3 regions of the Sinanaerobacter sp. ZZT-01 genome follow, and region 3 is predicted to be linked to each of the others. Evidence: a T-box and tRNA genes for the amino acid it is inferred to sense, from the RefSeq annotation. Region 3 holds a T-box; the other regions hold tRNA genes.
What was found. The T-box of region 3 lies ahead of ileS (isoleucine--tRNA ligase). A T-box ahead of a tRNA ligase gene usually reads a tRNA of that ligase, here a tRNA-Ile.

Region 1 (6,480 bases), 1.1 Mb from region 3:
GAAGAGATTGTTGAAGATGAAAGATATATCGATGCCATGAATGAAAAGTATGATCAGCTGGTAGTTCCTGGATATATTCCGGAGGATTATGCATTTGAATCATTGACGGTTAAAAAGTCTGGCAATAAGAATTTTAAAGCGATTTATATTTATCAAGATGATGAAAATACTAAAGTGATTTTAAGTCAGAGAGCGTTCAATGATGACCAAGGTGCAGTTTTTGCAAATGCGATTGAGGGCTTTGAAGAGTTGGAAAAAGATAAAGTTTTTTATCAAGAGGATCAAAATCTTAATGGTGTGTCTGTGTTATTAATAGTGTATGATGATTATACTATATCAATTTCTGGTACCTTAGAAAAAGACGAGCTATTAAAAATCAAAGAAAAGCTTAAGCATTAAGTAAAAAATTTTTTATTTTATGTAGAAATTTAATAAAAAAGTGCAATTTTTGTCTCCTTTCTTGCGTTTAAGTATAGGGACCAATAAAGGAGGATTTCATGAAAAAGAAAAAACAGGTAGCAGTATTATTCGTATTGGCGTTGATGATGGTATTTTCATCGACATTTGTGTATGGCGCAGAGGTGAAGGCTCGGGAGCTGCCGTCCATGCGTATGGTGGCGAGCGGCGACCTTTCGCTGACCAGGATGGCAGATAAGAAAGCGGAGTTGGAGGTGTACTGCCGCTCTTCGGTGATTGCAGATTACATCAAGGCAACGTGCACCGTTCAGAAGCTGAACACTTCCACCAAAAAGTATGTGGATTTTGGAGAGACCTTTGAGATCAAGGACACGAACACGCCTGTTCTGTCTGAATGCCGCATTCTTACAATGAGCAGCAGCGGCACATTCCGTGTTAAAGTGGTTTTTGAAGATAAGGTAAATGGCATTACAACGAGGACAAATGCGTATTATACCCAAGCAGTTGGATTATAATTTATTATTTATTTCTAAAAAGTTAGTATAAAATCAGAATAAAAAAAGATTTATTTGTATATAATGATAAAAAAAGAGAAGTATATGGTTGGTTCCTAAATTTTGTGTCAGATATTCGTAGAAAAAACAAAGAATGAAGTGGGTGTTTTCGACATTATTTTGAACGGAAAAAGTAGATAATGTGAATAATAAGAAGTAGAGATTAATGTGCGTTTAGTTTTCAAAGATGAATCGTCAAATTACTATTAGGGGGACGGAACATGAACGTGATAGAATTAGCACTGAAAACTGTGCAAAGAGCTGTCAGACATTTCAAGATTGCAACTACGAAGGGGAACGTGCGTTACGGCTTGAAAGTTGGGAGTGTGATGAAATGTTTCTAGAGCAGCCCTTCGTGCCCATTTTCTTTGTGATAGCAACCGCTGTCATGTATGCGACTTGTATACCCATTCTGATACGTGAATGGAAGAATATGCAAGATCGAGAAAAATGAGACGCAAGACAAGGTCAACACATTATGAGGTTGACCTTGTTTTTTTATATTAAATAGGTAGGGAAAAAACGATTTCAATAATATATCAAAAAAGAAGCGAAAAGATAAGAAAAGTAGTTGACAGAGAAGGCATACTTTGCTATTCTATTAAAGCTGTCTCGCACAGATGAATATTTGAAGTCCTTGACTGGTTCTTTTATAAACAGATGTGCAAACGAAAAAAAGTCGAATAAAATCGAAAAAAGTAGTTGACAGTAATGCCAAAACTTGGTATTATGAATGAGTTGTCTCGTGAACATGAGATAACACAAACAGCTTGTATGAAATGTGAAAACATCACATTCGAAGCACATCAAGCAATTGCGAAAAAAGTTGAAAAACAGAAAAAAGCAGTTGACAAAATGAGCACAGCAAGCTATAATAAAAAAGCTTCGTCAATACGGAGCAGCACTTGAAAATAGTGCATCGGACGAAGAAGATGGACAAAAGAATTTGAAACATTTTTCAGTCTGAGACCTTTCGGAAAGTATGCTCGGCATAAAAGAAGAAAGGGATGAACCTTGAAAACTCCATAGTGTAGAAATTGAGTCAAGAGATTTTTAAATAAATCTCAAACGTCGAAACAGTGCAAACTGACAGAGACGAAAAAGACTTAAGTACAAAAACAATCTGCAAAAGATTGGTAAGAAACATTCAATGAATTGAATGGATCTTCGTACAATTTCTTAAAAACAATAATTTCAGATTCGTAACTGAAAAATCTCTATCAACTAAAGTTGATGAGATTTCTGTACGACACCTACTAAAATTTGTGAAACGAATTTTGTTAGGGGTTCGAGCAATTATGAAAATGAAACCAAGCAAAACGCAATGCGTTTAGCTGAGCTAGATTTGAAGGTTCCGAAAGGAACGTTTAGATACCAAATTGATTAAGAGTTTGATCCTGGCTCAGGATGAACGCTGGCGGCGTGCCTAACACATGCAAGTCGAGCGAGAAGCTCACGAATGAAACTTCGGTCGAATGAGTGAGAGGAAAGCGGCGGACGGGTGAGTAACGCGTAGGCAACCTGCCTCATACAGAGGGATAGCCTCGGGAAACCGGGATTAATACCTCATAACATGTGAGTGTCACATGACACTTTCGTCAAAGATTTATCGGTATGAGATGGGCCTGCGTCTGATTAGTTAGTTGGTGAGGTAACGGCTCACCAAGGCAGCGATCAGTAGCCGACCTGAGAGGGTAATCGGCCACATTGGAACTGAGACACGGTCCAAACTCCTACGGGAGGCAGCAGTGGGGAATATTGCACAATGGGCGCAAGCCTGATGCAGCAACGCCGCGTGAGCGAGGAAGGCCTTCGGGTCGTAAAGCTCTGTCCAAGGGGAAGAAAAAAATGACGGTACCCTTGGAGGAAGCCCCGGCTAACTACGTGCCAGCAGCCGCGGTAATACGTAGGGGGCGAGCGTTATCCGGAATTATTGGGCGTAAAGAGTACGTAGGTGGTTATGTAAGCGTGGGGTGAAAGGCAATGGCTCAACCATTGTTAGCCTTACGAACTGCATGGCTTGAGTGCAGGAGAGGAAAGCGGAATTCCTAGTGTAGCGGTGAAATGCGTAGATATTAGGAGGAACACCAGTGGCGAAGGCGGCTTTCTGGACTGTAACTGACACTGAGGTACGAAAGCGTGGGGAGCAAACAGGATTAGATACCCTGGTAGTCCACGCCGTAAACGATGAGCACTAGGTGTCGGGGGAGCGATCCTTCGGTGCCGTAGTTAACGCATTAAGTGCTCCGCCTGGGGAGTACGCACGCAAGTGTGAAACTCAAAGGAATTGACGGGGACCCGCACAAGCAGCGGAGCATGTGGTTTAATTCGAAGCAACGCGAAGAACCTTACCAGGACTTGACATCCCTCTGACCGTCTCTTAATCGAGGCTTCCCTTCGGGGCAGAGGAGACAGGTGGTGCATGGTTGTCGTCAGCTCGTGTCGTGAGATGTTGGGTTAAGTCCCGCAACGAGCGCAACCCTTGTCATTAGTTGCCAGCAGTTCGGCTGGGCACTCTAGTGAGACTGCCGGGGATAACTCGGAGGAAGGTGGGGATGACGTCAAATCATCATGCCCCTTATGTTCTGGGCTACACACGTGCTACAATGGCCGGTACAGAGAGAAGCAAATTCGTGAGGAAGAGCAAAACTCTAAAACCGGTCCCAGTTCGGATTGTAGGCTGAAACTCGCCTACATGAAGTTGGAGTTGCTAGTAATCGCGGATCAGAATGCCGCGGTGAATGCGTTCCCGGGTCTTGTACACACCGCCCGTCACACCATGGAAGTTGGGGGCGCCCGAAGTTGGTCGAGAAATAGATTACCTAAGGCGAAATCAATGACTGGGGTGAAGTCGTAACAAGGTAGCCGTATCGGAAGGTGCGGCTGGATCACCTCCTTTCTAAGGAGACTACAATTTCTACACTATGAGTTTATATAAAACTAGCGGGCAATAGGCTGCGCAGGAATATTGTAAGATGGCGTAGACTGAGAAAGCGAAAGCGGAGTGCGCATACAATTGTATGTAAGCGAGCAGGAGCGACGATGTCATAGCTAGGTTACAATAAAACTAGCAGGGGCTTGTAGCTCAGGTGGTTAGAGCGCACGCCTGATAAGCGTGAGGTCGGAGGTTCGAGTCCTCCCAAGCCCACCACTTTGTATTGTTATACAGAGAAATAGGTTGCGCAAGTAACCGAACGTACCTTGAAAACTGAACAATGTAAATCTTAAAATTCAAATTAAGACGAAATCGAAGTGCACTTGTCTTACGTTTCCGTAGGAAATGTTAGAACGTGCTTCGTCAGGAATTCACAAACTTTAGTTTGTAGAATTCTACGGCGGAACATAGTCAAGCAAGTAAGACAAAGGCAAAAAAATAAAGTAAAAACTAAGACAGTCTTTTCGAGCATGGAATCGAAAGAGGAAGTGAAAGAGAAGCTGACTGGGTATTTACTACAATTTCAAATTAATTGAACCGAGAAACCAGAATTACTAAGTTTTTTAACATAGTAAAAAATAAGTCCACATTACTCAGTGGACGATTCACTTAGGTCAAGTGAATAAGAGCATAAGGCGGATGCCTTGGCACTAGGAGCCGAAGAAGGACGTGACAAGCTGCGATAAGCTACGGGCAGGTGCAAATAACCGTTAATCCGTAGATTTCCGAATGGGGCAACCCACTTGTGGTAATGCGCAAGTATCCTATACTGAATCAAATAGGTATAGAGAAGGTAACCCGGGGAACTGAAACATCTAAGTACCCGGAGGAAGAGAAAGAAACATCGATTCCCTCAGTAGCGGCGAGCGAACGGGGAAGAGCCCAAACCGGATTTATCCGGGGTTGTGGACCACTCATCACTTACAAGATTGATAGTCGAAGCGGCATGGAAAGGCCGACCGTAGAAGGTAAGAGTCCTGTAGACGAAATGAATCGAGTAAAGAGTGGCACCAGAGTACCACCAGGCACGTGAAACCTGGTGGGAAGCAGGGGGGCCCACCCCCCAAGGCTAAATACTACCTAGTGACCGATAGAGAATAGTACCGTGAGGGAAAGGTGAAAAGAACCCCGGAAGGGGAGTGAAAAAGAACCTGAAACCTTATGCTTACAAGCAATGGGAGCGCAAGTGACCATGTACTTTTTGTAGAACGGGCCAACGAGTTATGGTATGCAGCGAGGTTAAGGTGTTCAGCACCGGAGCCGAAGCGAAAGCGAGTCTGAATAGGGCGATGAGTTGTATGCTGTAGACCCGAAACCGGGTGACCTATCCATGTGCAGGTTGAAGTATCCGTAAAAGGATATGGAGGACCGAACCCATGTCTGTTGAAAAAGGCTGGGATGACGTGTGGATAGCGGTGAAATTCCAATCGAACCCGGAGATAGCTGGTTCTCCTCGAAATAGCTTTAGGGCTAGCCTCAAGGAAAGATACGCGGAGGTAGAGCACTGAATGTCCTAGGGGCCTTCACCGGTTACCGAAGACTATCAAACTCCGAATGCCGCAGTATTATACTTGGGAGTCAGACTATGTGAGATAAGTTTCATAGTCGAAAGGGAAACAGCCCAGACCAACAGCTAAGGTCCCAAAATGTAAGTTAAGTGGAAAAGGATGTGGAGCTGCATAGACAACTAGGATGTTGGCTTAGAAGCAGCCACTCATTTAAAGAGTGCGTAATAGCTCACTAGTCGAGTGGCTCTGCGCCGAAGATAAACGGGGCTAAAACTTACTACCGAAGCTTTGGAATTGCTTAGGCAATTGGTAGAGGAGCATTGTATACGGGCAGAAGGTGAGCTGTAAGGCGAGCTGGACTGTATACAAGAGAGAATGTTGGCATGAGTAGCGAGAGGTAGGTGAGAATCCTACCCGCCGAAAATCTAAGGTTTCCTGAGGAAGGTTCGTCCACTCAGGGTTAGTCGGGGCCTAAGCCGAGAGCGAACGCTGTAGGCGATGGACAACAGGTTGAGATTCCTGTACCACCGAAAATCGTTTGAGCGAAGTGGGGACACAGAAGGATAAGTTGAGCACGCCGTTGGTAGAGCGTGTCTAAGCGTCAAGGGAGTTATGGTAGGCAAATCCGCCGTAACAATTCTGAGGCGTGATGGGGAGGGAAATAAAGTACCGAAGCAACTGATTTCACACTGTCAAGAAAAGCCGCTAGCGAGATCGTAGGTGCCCGTACCGCAAACCGACACAGGTAGATGAGGAGAGAATCCTAAGGCGAGCGAGAGAACTATTGTTAAGGAACTCGGCAAAATAACCCCGTAACTTCGGGAGAAGGGGAACCACAGAAATGTGGTCGCAGTGAAAAGGCCCAGGCGACTGTTTACCAAAAACACAGGTCTCTGCTAAAGCGAAAGCTGAAGTATAGGGGCTGACGCCTGCCCGGTGCTGGAAGGTTAAGGGGAAGTGTCAGAGCAATCGAAGCACAGAACTTAAGCCCCAGTAAACGGCGGCCGTAACTATAACGGTCCTAAGGTAGCGAAATTCCTTGTCGGGTAAGTTCCGACCCGCACGA
Region 2 (6,480 bases), 1.4 Mb from region 3:
CTTTAGGAGGCGACCGCCCCAGTCAAACTGCCCGCCTGACACTGTCCCAGTACTGGTTCACAGCACGTGGTTAGAACTTCAATGTTACAAGGGTGGTATCCCAAAGGTGGCTCCTCTAATACTGGCGTACTAGATTCTTAGCCTCCCACCTATTCTGTACATGCAACACCGAAATCCAATATCAAGCTGCAGTAAAGCTCCACGGGGTCTTTCCGTCCTGCTGCGGGTAACCGGCATCTTTACCGGTACTACAATTTCACCGAGTCTATTGTTGAGACAGTGCCCAGATCGTTACGCCTTTCGTGCGGGTCGGAACTTACCCGACAAGGAATTTCGCTACCTTAGGACCGTTATAGTTACGGCCGCCGTTTACTGGGGCTTAAGTTCTGTGCTTCGATTGCTCTGACACTTCCCCTTAACCTTCCAGCACCGGGCAGGCGTCAGCCCCTATACTTCAGCTTTCGCTTTAGCAGAGACCTGTGTTTTTGGTAAACAGTCGCCTGGGCCTTTTCACTGCGACCACATTTCTGTGGTTCCCCTTCTCCCGAAGTTACGGGGTTATTTTGCCGAGTTCCTTAACAATAGTTCTCTCGCTCGCCTTAGGATTCTCTCCTCATCTACCTGTGTCGGTTTGCGGTACGGGCACCTACGATCTCGCTAGCGGCTTTTCTTGACAGTGTGAAATCAGTTGCTTCGGTACTTTATTTCCCTCCCCATCACGCCTCAGAATTGTTACGGCGGATTTGCCTACCATAACTCCCTTGACGCTTAGACACGCTCTACCAACGGCGTGCTCAACTTATCCTTCTGTGTCCCCACTTCGCTCAAACGATTTTCGGTGGTACAGGAATCTCAACCTGTTGTCCATCGCCTACAGCGTTCGCTCTCGGCTTAGGCCCCGACTAACCCTGAGTGGACGAACCTTCCTCAGGAAACCTTAGATTTTCGGCGGGTAGGATTCTCACCTACCTCTCGCTACTCATGCCAACATTCTCTCTTGTATACAGTCCAGCTCGCCTTACAGCTCACCTTCTGCCCGTATACAATGCTCCTCTACCAATTGCCTAAGCAATTCCAAAGCTTCGGTAGTAAGTTTTAGCCCCGTTTATCTTCGGCGCAGAGCCACTCGACTAGTGAGCTATTACGCACTCTTTAAATGAGTGGCTGCTTCTAAGCCAACATCCTAGTTGTCTATGCAGCTCCACATCCTTTTCCACTTAACTTACATTTTGGGACCTTAGCTGTTGGTCTGGGCTGTTTCCCTTTCGACTATGAAACTTATCTCACATAGTCTGACTCCCAAGTATAATACTGCGGCATTCGGAGTTTGATAGTCTTCGGTAACCGGTGAAGGCCCCTAGGACATTCAGTGCTCTACCTCCGCGTATCTTTCCTTGAGGCTAGCCCTAAAGCTATTTCGAGGAGAACCAGCTATCTCCGGGTTCGATTGGAATTTCACCGCTATCCACACGTCATCCCAGCCTTTTTCAACAGACATGGGTTCGGTCCTCCATATCCTTTTACGGATACTTCAACCTGCACATGGATAGGTCACCCGGTTTCGGGTCTACAGCATACAACTCATCGCCCTATTCAGACTCGCTTTCGCTTCGGCTCCGGTGCTGAACACCTTAACCTCGCTGCATACCATAACTCGTTGGCCCGTTCTACAAAAAGTACATGGTCACTTGCGCTCCCATTGCTTGTAAGCATAAGGTTTCAGGTTCTTTTTCACTCCCCTTCCGGGGTTCTTTTCACCTTTCCCTCACGGTACTATTCTCTATCGGTCACTAGGTAGTATTTAGCCTTGGGGGGTGGGCCCCCCTGCTTCCCACCAGGTTTCACGTGCCTGGTGGTACTCTGGTGCCACTCTTTACTCGATTCATTTCGTCTACAGGACTCTTACCTTCTACGGTCGGCCTTTCCATGCCGCTTCGACTATCAATCTTGTAAGTGATGAGTGGTCCACAACCCCGGATAAATCCGGTTTGGGCTCTTCCCCGTTCGCTCGCCGCTACTGAGGGAATCGATGTTTCTTTCTCTTCCTCCGGGTACTTAGATGTTTCAGTTCCCCGGGTTACCTTCTCTATACCTATTTGATTCAGTATAGGATACTTGCGCATTACCACAAGTGGGTTGCCCCATTCGGAAATCTACGGATTAACGGTTATTTGCACCTGCCCGTAGCTTATCGCAGCTTGTCACGTCCTTCTTCGGCTCCTAGTGCCAAGGCATCCGCCTTATGCTCTTATTCACTTGACCTAAGTGAATCGTCCACTGAGTAATGTGGACTTATTTTTTACTATGTTAAAAAACTTAGTAATTCTGGTTTCTCGGTTCAATTAATTTGAAATTGTAGTAAATACCCAGTCAGCTTCTCTTTCACTTCCTCTTTCGATTCCATGCTCGAAAAGACTGTCTTAGTTTTTACTTTATTTTTTTGCCTTTGTCTTACTTGCTTGACTATGTTCCGCCGTAGAATTCTACAAACTAAAGTTTGTGAATTCCTGACGAAGCACGTTCTAACATTTCCTACGGAAACGTAAGACAAGTGCACTTCGATTTCGTCTTAATTTGAATTTTAAGATTTACATTGTTCAGTTTTCAAGGTACGTTCGGTTACTTGCGCAACCTATTTCTCTGTATAACAATACAAAGTGGTGGGCTTGGGAGGACTCGAACCTCCGACCTCACGCTTATCAGGCGTGCGCTCTAACCACCTGAGCTACAAGCCCCTGCTAGTTTTATTGTAACCTAGCTATGACATCGTCGCTCCTGCTCGCTTACATACAATTGTATGCGCACTCCGCTTTCGCTTTCTCAGTCTACGCCATCTTACAATATTCCTGCGCAGCCTATTGCCCGCTAGTTTTATATAAACTCATAGTGTAGAAATTGTAGTCTCCTTAGAAAGGAGGTGATCCAGCCGCACCTTCCGATACGGCTACCTTGTTACGACTTCACCCCAGTCATTGATTTCGCCTTAGGTAATCTATTTCTCGACCAACTTCGGGCGCCCCCAACTTCCATGGTGTGACGGGCGGTGTGTACAAGACCCGGGAACGCATTCACCGCGGCATTCTGATCCGCGATTACTAGCAACTCCAACTTCATGTAGGCGAGTTTCAGCCTACAATCCGAACTGGGACCGGTTTTAGAGTTTTGCTCTTCCTCACGAATTTGCTTCTCTCTGTACCGGCCATTGTAGCACGTGTGTAGCCCAGAACATAAGGGGCATGATGATTTGACGTCATCCCCACCTTCCTCCGAGTTATCCCCGGCAGTCTCACTAGAGTGCCCAGCCGAACTGCTGGCAACTAATGACAAGGGTTGCGCTCGTTGCGGGACTTAACCCAACATCTCACGACACGAGCTGACGACAACCATGCACCACCTGTCTCCTCTGCCCCGAAGGGAAGCCTCGATTAAGAGACGGTCAGAGGGATGTCAAGTCCTGGTAAGGTTCTTCGCGTTGCTTCGAATTAAACCACATGCTCCGCTGCTTGTGCGGGTCCCCGTCAATTCCTTTGAGTTTCACACTTGCGTGCGTACTCCCCAGGCGGAGCACTTAATGCGTTAACTACGGCACCGAAGGATCGCTCCCCCGACACCTAGTGCTCATCGTTTACGGCGTGGACTACCAGGGTATCTAATCCTGTTTGCTCCCCACGCTTTCGTACCTCAGTGTCAGTTACAGTCCAGAAAGCCGCCTTCGCCACTGGTGTTCCTCCTAATATCTACGCATTTCACCGCTACACTAGGAATTCCGCTTTCCTCTCCTGCACTCAAGCCATGCAGTTCGTAAGGCTAACAATGGTTGAGCCATTGCCTTTCACCCCACGCTTACATAACCACCTACGTACTCTTTACGCCCAATAATTCCGGATAACGCTCGCCCCCTACGTATTACCGCGGCTGCTGGCACGTAGTTAGCCGGGGCTTCCTCCAAGGGTACCGTCATTTTTTTCTTCCCCTTGGACAGAGCTTTACGACCCGAAGGCCTTCCTCGCTCACGCGGCGTTGCTGCATCAGGCTTGCGCCCATTGTGCAATATTCCCCACTGCTGCCTCCCGTAGGAGTTTGGACCGTGTCTCAGTTCCAATGTGGCCGATTACCCTCTCAGGTCGGCTACTGATCGCTGCCTTGGTGAGCCGTTACCTCACCAACTAACTAATCAGACGCAGGCCCATCTCATACCGATAAATCTTTGACGAAAGTGTCATGTGACACTCACATGTTATGAGGTATTAATCCCGGTTTCCCGAGGCTATCCCTCTGTATGAGGCAGGTTGCCTACGCGTTACTCACCCGTCCGCCGCTTTCCTCTCACTCATTCGACCGAAGTTTCATTCGTGAGCTTCTCGCTCGACTTGCATGTGTTAGGCACGCCGCCAGCGTTCATCCTGAGCCAGGATCAAACTCTTAATCAATTTGGTATCTAAACGTTCCTTTCGGAACCTTCAAATCTAGCTCAGCTAAACGCATTGCGTTTTGCTTGGTTTCATTTTCATAATTGCTCGAACCCCTAACAAAATTCGTTTCACAAATTTTAGTAGGTGTCGTACAGAAATCTCATCAACTTTAGTTGATAGAGATTTTTCAGTTACGAATCTGAAATTATTGTTTTTAAGAAATTGTACGAAGATCCATTCAATTCATTGAATGTTTCTTACCAATCTTTTGCAGATTGTTTTTGTACTTAAGTCTTTTTCGTCTCTGTCAGTTTGCACTGTTTCGACGTTTGAGATTTATTTAAAAATCTCTTGACTCAATTTCTACACTATGGAGTTTTCAAGGTTCATCCCTTTCTTCTTTTATGCCGAGCATACTTTCCGAAAGGTCTCAGACTGAAAAATGTTTCAAATTCTTTTGTCCATCTTCTTCGTCCGATGCACTATTTTCAAGTGCTGCTCCGTATTGACGAAGCTTTTTTATTATAGCTTGCTGTGCTCATTTTGTCAACTGCTTTTTTCTGTTTTTCAACTTTTTTCGCAATTGCTTTGTGTATGTTGTAAAACCACTTTCGCACTTTCAAACTCACACTCTTTCACAAGACAGCTTATCCATAATATCAATTTTCTTCCTATCTGTCAACTACTTTTTCGATTTTATTCGACTTTTTTCGTTTGCACATCTGTTTATAAAAGAACCAGTCAAGGACTTTAGATATTCATCTGTGCGAGACAGCTTTAATAGAATAGCAAAGTATGCCTTCTCTGTCAACTACTTTTCTTATCTTTTTTCCATTTTTTTATAATTTAATTAAAAGATGCTTTAAGATGCTTTTCTTTCCCTTATATTGCGATAAATCCTACATTCATTATCCCGTTCCCAGTATATCTTTTCCAAAATATAAAACTATATACATATTTTTATTAAAAAGAGACTATTAAAATGCATTCTCAGAACAACGCAACATTCTCATTGCTGTATTGCATATAATGCAGGAAGTAAAAGTGGTACTAAGAAGGTCAATATTGTTCCAGTTATTAAAGTGACAAGTCCAAGCTCTGCACCCACGAACTTTGTTACTGGAGCAAGCATCGTATCCATATTCCCAGATGCCCCTCCGGCAATGGGGCTTCCTTTGCTTATCTTAATTAAAATAGGCATGAATAATATCGTAAAAAACTCACGTAATACATTTACCAAGAACCCATAGGTTCCAATCTCAACACCATAAGCTTGTGTCATATAAGCACCGGTAATACTATAAAAACTCATCCCTGCCGCCGACATTACAGAAACGTTAAAGGGTATATGAAGCAGGATTCCAGAGACAATTCCGCCAATTAAGCTGCCTGCTAAAATAGCGACTGGTAACCAAATCACCTTAAAGCCCAACTCTTTAATAAAGAGAAAAACCTCCCTGTTTGAACCCTGATTAATTCCTACACAAATATAAAGAATAATTAGAAAAATCGTAAAAATAAAGTTTACATCAAACCCTTCTAGCTTTTTTCTTAGCAAAAACCCAAATAGTAATCCGAATAAAATGCTGCTTGGCATAATCCAAACCAATCCGGTAATCTTCTTTTCATTGCTCGCCTGCGAATCAATTTCTTGCAACTCATCTAATAAATGATTCTCTAAACTAAGTTTTCTAAGTTTTAAATCCTTGTCAATTTCTTCGAGCGGCAAGAGAGTTCTTTCAAAACAATAAGTAATCATTACACTAAATAAGATTGTAGAAATAGAAATTACAATACAATTAAATCCAATGTTTGAAAAACGACTCATTATCGACTCATTCATTCCTATGTTTGTTCCTATTGTTGCCATAAGCAAAATAAGAGAGACGGTTGCGACTCGATCAGAAACCCCCAAAAACCTTTTGCTTCTATTAAATACTCCTACCAAGATGCCAATGCCTAAACAGGCAAAAGGTAATAATGCCATACCATGACCTCTACTTATTATCTTAAAAATACAATCCATTAAATTATTTAAAGTTCAAAATATCTATCAGTCGTTCTAATC
Region 3 (6,480 bases):
ATCGTATCTTCTTCCCGTTTGGTAGTCATCTTCACCGAACGCAGGAGCTGTGTGCACGATTCCTGTGCCATCTTCAATGGTAACGTAATCTGCACAGGTGATAAAAAATGCCTTTTTGTCAGGAGTTATAAACGGCATCAGCTGCTCGTATTCCATATACTCCATGTCTTTTCCTTTCATTTCTGAAAGAATTTTATACTCAGCTTCCCCATCCTTGCTTTTTCCTAAAACCTTATCTGCTAAGGATTTTGCCACATAATAAATTTCCCCGTCCTTCTCTGCTTTGATGTAATCCACTGTCGGTCCAACCGTTAAGGCTACATTCGAAGCTAAAGTCCACGGTGTGGTTGTCCATGCAAGAAAATATTCATTTTCTGCATCCTTTCTCTTAAACTTTGCAGTGATGGTATTTACCTTTACCTCTTTATATCCTTGTGCAACCTCGTGAGAAGCAAGTCCAGTTCCACATCTTGGGCAGTAAGGGAGAATTTTATGTCCTTCATAAATCAACCCCGCCTTAAAGAACTCCTTTAAAATCCACCAGCCGGATTCAATATAATCATTGTCTAGCGTAATGTAAGGATCATCCATATCAATGAGATAGCCCATACGCTTTGTCATTTCTCTCCACTGCTTTTCATAAGTGAATACAGATTCTTTACATTTTTGGTTAAACTCCTTGATCCCATACTCTTCAATATCTTGCTTTCCGTTCATTTGAAGCTGCTTTTCTACCTCTATTTCGACTGGCAATCCATGTGTATCCCATCCGGCTTTTCGATTCACAGCATACCCCTGCATCGTTTTATGACGGCACACTGAATCCTTTAATGTTCTCGCAATGACATGATGAATGCCCGGTCTTCCATTTGCAGTCGGAGGTCCCTCATAAAAAATAAAAGCTGGCTTTCCTTCTCTTGTTGACACACACTTATCCAATAATTTTTCTTTGTCCCACTGATCCGCCTGCTCCATTTGTAACTCAGCAATGGGTTTTTCCGATAAATTTTTAAACATGCTTTTTCCCTTTCTAAAAAATGTTTCAGCACTTCTGTAAAAATACAGATGCGTTACATTAAACCTATAAAAAAATCCCTAAATTCTCCAAAATGAAAATTCAGGGACGATTATAACCGCGGTACCACCCTAATAGCAAAGCACGCATGCCTGCCACTTTATTCCGTTTAACGCACAGAGACGGACTTTCCTACTGCCTTCAAGTGCGCTACGTCCCTTGAGGGGTTCAAAAAATCAGCTGTGGAGTGATCTTCCGCCTGCTGCTTTCCGGCATTTTCTCACCATCAATGCCTCTCTGTAAGGTGTTATGCATACAGTGTACTATCTCCGTCATCGCTTTTTACCTATAACTCTTTTATTGTAACGAAAGGCGATTGACTTGTCAACCTTTTGTATCCTTTTCTTCCGTCTCCTTAATCAATCGCTACCACGAATCTGATTTAAAATACGATAAACCAATTCTGCGGGATAGCCTAAATAAGACAATCTTCTGCCCAATTTTGAAAGCATTTTTTTATCAATAGCAACATCTCCTGTTATTTTATTCACCTGCTTCATTGCATTAGAAAACAGAAGCTCTTCATCGATATTTTCTTTCATGCACTCTTGAATCGTCTCTTCCTTTATACCTTTTTTTAAAAGCTCCTGACGCAGTCTCAACGGTCCTTTCCCTTTGCCAAGTGCATAACGAAGATATGCTTCGCAATAACGTTGATCATTGACAAACCCACTTTCCTCAAGGAATTTTATACATTCTTCTATTTCATGTTCACAATATTCTTTTTGTTTTAAACGGTTTTTTACTTCTAAGACACTGTGATCCCGATATCCTAAATAATTCATAGCTTCTTCTTTTGCACTCTTTGTAAAACTTGTTTTTTCTTTTTGCATGCTCTATTCCTCTTAAAAATTTTCTATATGCTGTATCTGCGCTTCTTTCAGAGCGCTACAGTAAGCTCCATAAACCGGTATCGGTAAAGGAAGCGATTGAACCCAAAGCCCTTTAATCGTTTTCTTATAATTCCCATCTTCATCTATTGCAGAAAAACTTTTTAAGTTTTCTGAAAGTCCAGTGCCTTTGCATTTGATAAAAGCTTCCTTTCTTACCCATATCTGATAAAAGGTCTCTTTTCCCTGCTTTTTTACAGCATTTAATTCTTCCTCAGAAAAGAAGCGTCGTGCAATGTTTAAAATACGAGCCTCAGAGAGATTCCGAGTTTTATTTTCAATATCAACTCCAACTTCTCCACCGTCGATCAGGCAAACCCAATAAATTCCTGTATGAGAAATAGAAAAATGAAGGTTATCCATGCATGGCTGCTCTATGTAAGGTTTTCCATGTATTCCTTTTGACACACAAATCTCTGATTGAAGAAACTCCTGCAGCCCTTTTTTTCTGGCGTGTTTTCTTAATGCCTCTTTTAACAGGCCTTGGCTTTCCTCTTGATTTTTATTTTCTCTATAATACAGATACACTGTTCGCATCTCCTTCAAACGCATCCTTTTCTAAAAAAGACGCAGACAAAACTTGTCTGCGTTTTTTTCGTTACTCTTTTTGTTTCACATACTTACTTTCTATCGCAAGCTTTTCTTCACTGGCATTTTGAAATTCTTTCACTGCGGCCGATGCTTTTGCAAAGGACATCATTGTTCCCGCACCGCCGACGCATCCACCTGGGCAAGCCATCCCTTCCAATAGGTAGCCGTCTCTTTTCCCAGCTTTTGCAATACGAAGCATCTTTGCACATTCCCTTAATCCTTCTGCACGGTCAAGCTTGATGGCACTATCCGGATACAAGCTGTCGACACAATCTGCAATTGCTTCTGCAACCCCGCCTGCTACGCTGTATCCGCGTCCGCCATAAGTTGCATCATCAAAAACTTCATCTGTCTCAATATCTCCAAACTCTATCCCTTTTGCAACAAACATACCCATCAACTCTTCAAAGGTAATGACAAAATCCACATCACTGCGAACCGACCTTCTCGAAGCTTCCAGCTTTTTCGCAGCGCAAGGTCCAATGAAAACAACTTTGGAGTTCGGATTTTTTTGTTTAACAAGGCGAGCCGTAGCTACCATAGGAGTCAGTGATCCAGAAACATAGGGTGCAATTTCCGGAAAATCTCTCTTCGCCATAACTGACCAAGCAGGACAGCAAGAGGTTGCCAAAAATGGTTCTTCTCCGCTGGCAACCTTATGGATGTAGTGATGTGCCTCTTCGACTGCACCCAAATCCGCTCCAATCGCCACTTCAACTACTTTAGAAAAGCCTAAAAGCTTAAGAGCTGCTTTCACTCTTTCTGGCGTCGCAAGCGGACCAAATTGCCCGACAAAAGCAGGAGCAATTGCCGCAATAACATCTTCACCATTTTTGATTGCTTGTATCAATTGAAATAATTGTGATTTATCCGCAATTGCTCCAAACGGACAATTCACTAAGCACATTCCACAAGAGACACACTTATCATAGTTTATTTTAGCGCGTCCAAGATGGTCGCTTTCAATCGCATCCACGCCACAAGCAGCAGCGCAAGGCCGATTAAATTTTACAATTGCATGGTAAGGACAGATATCGACGCAGCGTCCGCATCGAATGCATTTGTCATCATCAATGACAGACTTTCCATCTTGAATACTGATTGCCTTTACTGGACAGACTGATGTACATGGATGAGCTAAACACCCTCTGCAATTATCTGTCACTTGGACACTTTTTTCTTTGCATGCATTGCATGCAAAAGGAATGACATTAATGAGAGGCGGTTCATACACCTTCTCAGCAATAGCACTTTCTTCCACACCTTTTGAAATATGGGTTGGTTGATCTGGTGGATATAGAGAAAGACCAATCGCCAAGCGAATTCGCTCTCCGATAATCGCTCTTTCTAAAAATATACTATCTCGATATGTGGGTACTTCTCCCGGAATTATCCGGAAGGGAATTTCTTCAACACGAGAATAGTCTCCGCCTTCATACGCCAATTTTGCAACTTCTGCAAATACCTGTCTTCTAATGTTCGTTACCGGTGTATAAATACCTCTCAAGATTACTTCACGTCCTTCTTTATCATCCCAATTACTTTTTCCATTACGCTTTCGCTATCTGCATTTTCCATTACTTTTCCATTAATCGCAGCAACTAAAGAATGATGCCCGTCTTCTTTATGACCTAAGCATTTACTCATTTCTACGTTAATATTACCTTCAAAACCAAAATATCTTTTTAATTTTTTTAAGCTTTCTACGGACTCGACCAAATCCATTGCGCCTCGCATCACACATTCTGTGCAAACACAAATCTCGACTTTTATATCTTCTACCATCATATGCAGTCTCCTTCCTAGCACTTTTGTGTTTTTCTGTCTGTAAATTCGATTTTCCCGAATCTTATAAGCCATTCTATTATACAAGCTATAAGTCTTATCGTCAACCCCACAATCAGCCATAAATATTTCACATTTTTTAAGATGCATCATTCCGTTCTTTATTTATTTATTTTTTCTCATAACTCCAATCAATACAAATAATTCATGGAACCAGAGCGGCACTGTCGCAAGCCCAGTTAAGATACACCATTCTCTAAAAGAAAGCTCCACCGTTCCAAATAAGTTTGTTAAAAGCGGTATTTCCGTTACTGCAATTTGCAAAGCAAAACCAACAATAAATGCAATAATCATCATCCGGTTGGACAAATGGTTGATTCGAAACACTGATTTTTTTACATTACGCATTCCCACTGCATGAAACAACTGTGATATTGCGAGAACGGTAAAAGCATAAGTTTGACATTTCACATAGATCAGGGGGGCGGCAAGCGTCTCTTTGATCGCAATGTAAGTGATAGAAGTCCCATTTAAAATTAAACGTTCAAGCGGTATAAAAAGAAATGCACTTAGCGTTAAACATCCAATGACAATCCCGTAGAAAATAGTGAGTGCCAATCCGCCATGAGCGAACAAATTTTCCTTTGGTTTTCTAGGTGCTTCCCTCATCACATCTTCATCGCCGCTGTCTACACCAAGTGCCAATCCCGGAAGAGAATCGGTAATTAAATTGACCCACAATATATGAATTGCTTTAAGTGGTGACAGTAATCCTGCTACAATCGCAGTGAACATCGTAATAATTTCCCCAAAGTTTGAAGAGAGCAAAAACAATACGGATTTTTTAATATTATTGTAAATGTTTCTGCCTTCATGGATTGCTTTTTCAATGGTTGCAAAATTGTCATCAGTCAATACCATATCTGCCGCACCTTTTGCAACATCAGTTCCTGTAATTCCCATAGCCACACCAATGTCGGCAGCTTTCAAAGAAGGTGCATCATTGACGCCATCTCCCGTCATCGATACAATATTTCCATGGGAACGAAATGCATTTACAATCATTACTTTATTTTCAGGTGACACACGTGCAAATACTCTTAAATGCAGCACTGCCTGATTTAGCTCTTCTTGCGTCATCTCATTCAGTTCCTCTCCTGCAATGCATTGCTCCGGACTTTCTGCAATTCCAAGTTCTCTCGCGATGGCGTATGCAGTATCTTTATGATCTCCTGTAATCATCACCGTAGTTACCGATGCTTCCTTAAAAATTTCTACCGCTTCCTTTGCTTCCGGTCGGGGAGGATCAATCATTCCAACTAGTCCAATAAAAGTTAAATTACTTTCTTCTGCAGAAGTTTCCCCTTTTTTTATTGCCAGTGCCAGCACACGTAATGCGTCAAGGGACATCGTTTTTGATGCAGCATGGATGGATTTTATATCTTCATCTGTAATTTTACGTGTTGTTCCATTCATTAAAATCTGCGTGCAGTGCTTTAAGATTTGATCCATTGCACCTTTTGTATATGCAATAATCTCTCCTTCTTGATTTTTATGCACCGTTGTCATCATTTTTCGATTTGAATCAAATGGTTGTTCATTGATACGTGGAAACTTCTTATCCAGCACTTCTTTCTCAACAGAAAATGGAACACCCATGTCTAAAAGTGCCAATTCAGTCGGATCACCAATACGATTTTCTCCAGAAATCGAGGCATCTGTGCAAAGAATAAAACCATCTACAAAAATGCTATCTCTTTTATAATCCAGCTCTTTTTCTGATAAGAGTTTCTCATTTAAGTAAACCTGTGTTACCGTCATTTTATTTTGAGTCAAAGTCCCTGTTTTATCGGAACATACGACACTTACCGAGCCTAAAGTTTCTACAGCGGGAAGCTTTCGGACGATGGTATTCACCTTAACCATACGCTGTACGCCCAAAGCTAAAACAATCGTTACGACTGCCGGAAGACCTTCCGGAATTGCTGCAACTGCTAAAGAAATTGCTGTTAAAAGCATTTCTGCAATATCACGTCCCTGAAAAACAGCGACGCCTAATAAGACCATACAAAGTACAACTGCGATGATTCCCAGCAGCTTTCCCAAATCCGCCAAACGAACCTGCAAAGGTGTCATCTC

Region 1: it encodes a tRNA-Ile, which carries the amino acid that the T-box ahead of ileS (isoleucine--tRNA ligase) is inferred to sense. The anticodon was not compared.
Region 2: it encodes a tRNA-Ile, which carries the amino acid that the T-box ahead of ileS (isoleucine--tRNA ligase) is inferred to sense. The anticodon was not compared.

Annotation. Positions count from the first base shown of each region.
Region 1 is NZ_CP141728.1:2,164,763-2,171,242, forward strand. It holds gene U5921_RS10370 (DUF4367 domain-containing protein) at 1-399, shown strand, start outside; gene U5921_RS10375 (hypothetical protein) at 498-932, shown strand; gene U5921_RS10380 (hypothetical protein) at 1,193-1,315, shown strand; gene U5921_RS10385 (hypothetical protein) at 1,683-1,880, shown strand; rRNA gene U5921_RS10390 (16S ribosomal RNA) at 2,351-3,870, shown strand; tRNA gene U5921_RS10395 (tRNA-Ile) at 4,046-4,122, shown strand; rRNA gene U5921_RS10400 (23S ribosomal RNA) at 4,519-6,480, shown strand, end outside.
Region 2 is NZ_CP141728.1:1,861,679-1,868,158, reverse strand. It holds rRNA gene U5921_RS08960 (23S ribosomal RNA) at 1-2,262, opposite strand, end outside; tRNA gene U5921_RS08955 (tRNA-Ile) at 2,659-2,735, opposite strand; rRNA gene U5921_RS08950 (16S ribosomal RNA) at 2,911-4,430, opposite strand; gene U5921_RS08945 (lysine exporter LysO family protein) at 5,422-6,399, opposite strand; gene U5921_RS08940 (GNAT family N-acetyltransferase) at 6,475-6,480, opposite strand, start outside.
Region 3 is NZ_CP141728.1:3,297,750-3,304,229, forward strand. It holds gene ileS (isoleucine--tRNA ligase) at 1-1,017, opposite strand, end outside; T-box leader at 1,117-1,360, opposite strand; gene U5921_RS15860 (regulatory protein RecX) at 1,435-1,908, opposite strand; gene U5921_RS15865 (4'-phosphopantetheinyl transferase family protein) at 1,921-2,493, opposite strand; gene U5921_RS15870 (4Fe-4S dicluster domain-containing protein) at 2,564-4,063, opposite strand; gene U5921_RS15875 (hypothetical protein) at 4,066-4,344, opposite strand; gene U5921_RS15880 (cation-translocating P-type ATPase) at 4,507-6,480, opposite strand, start outside.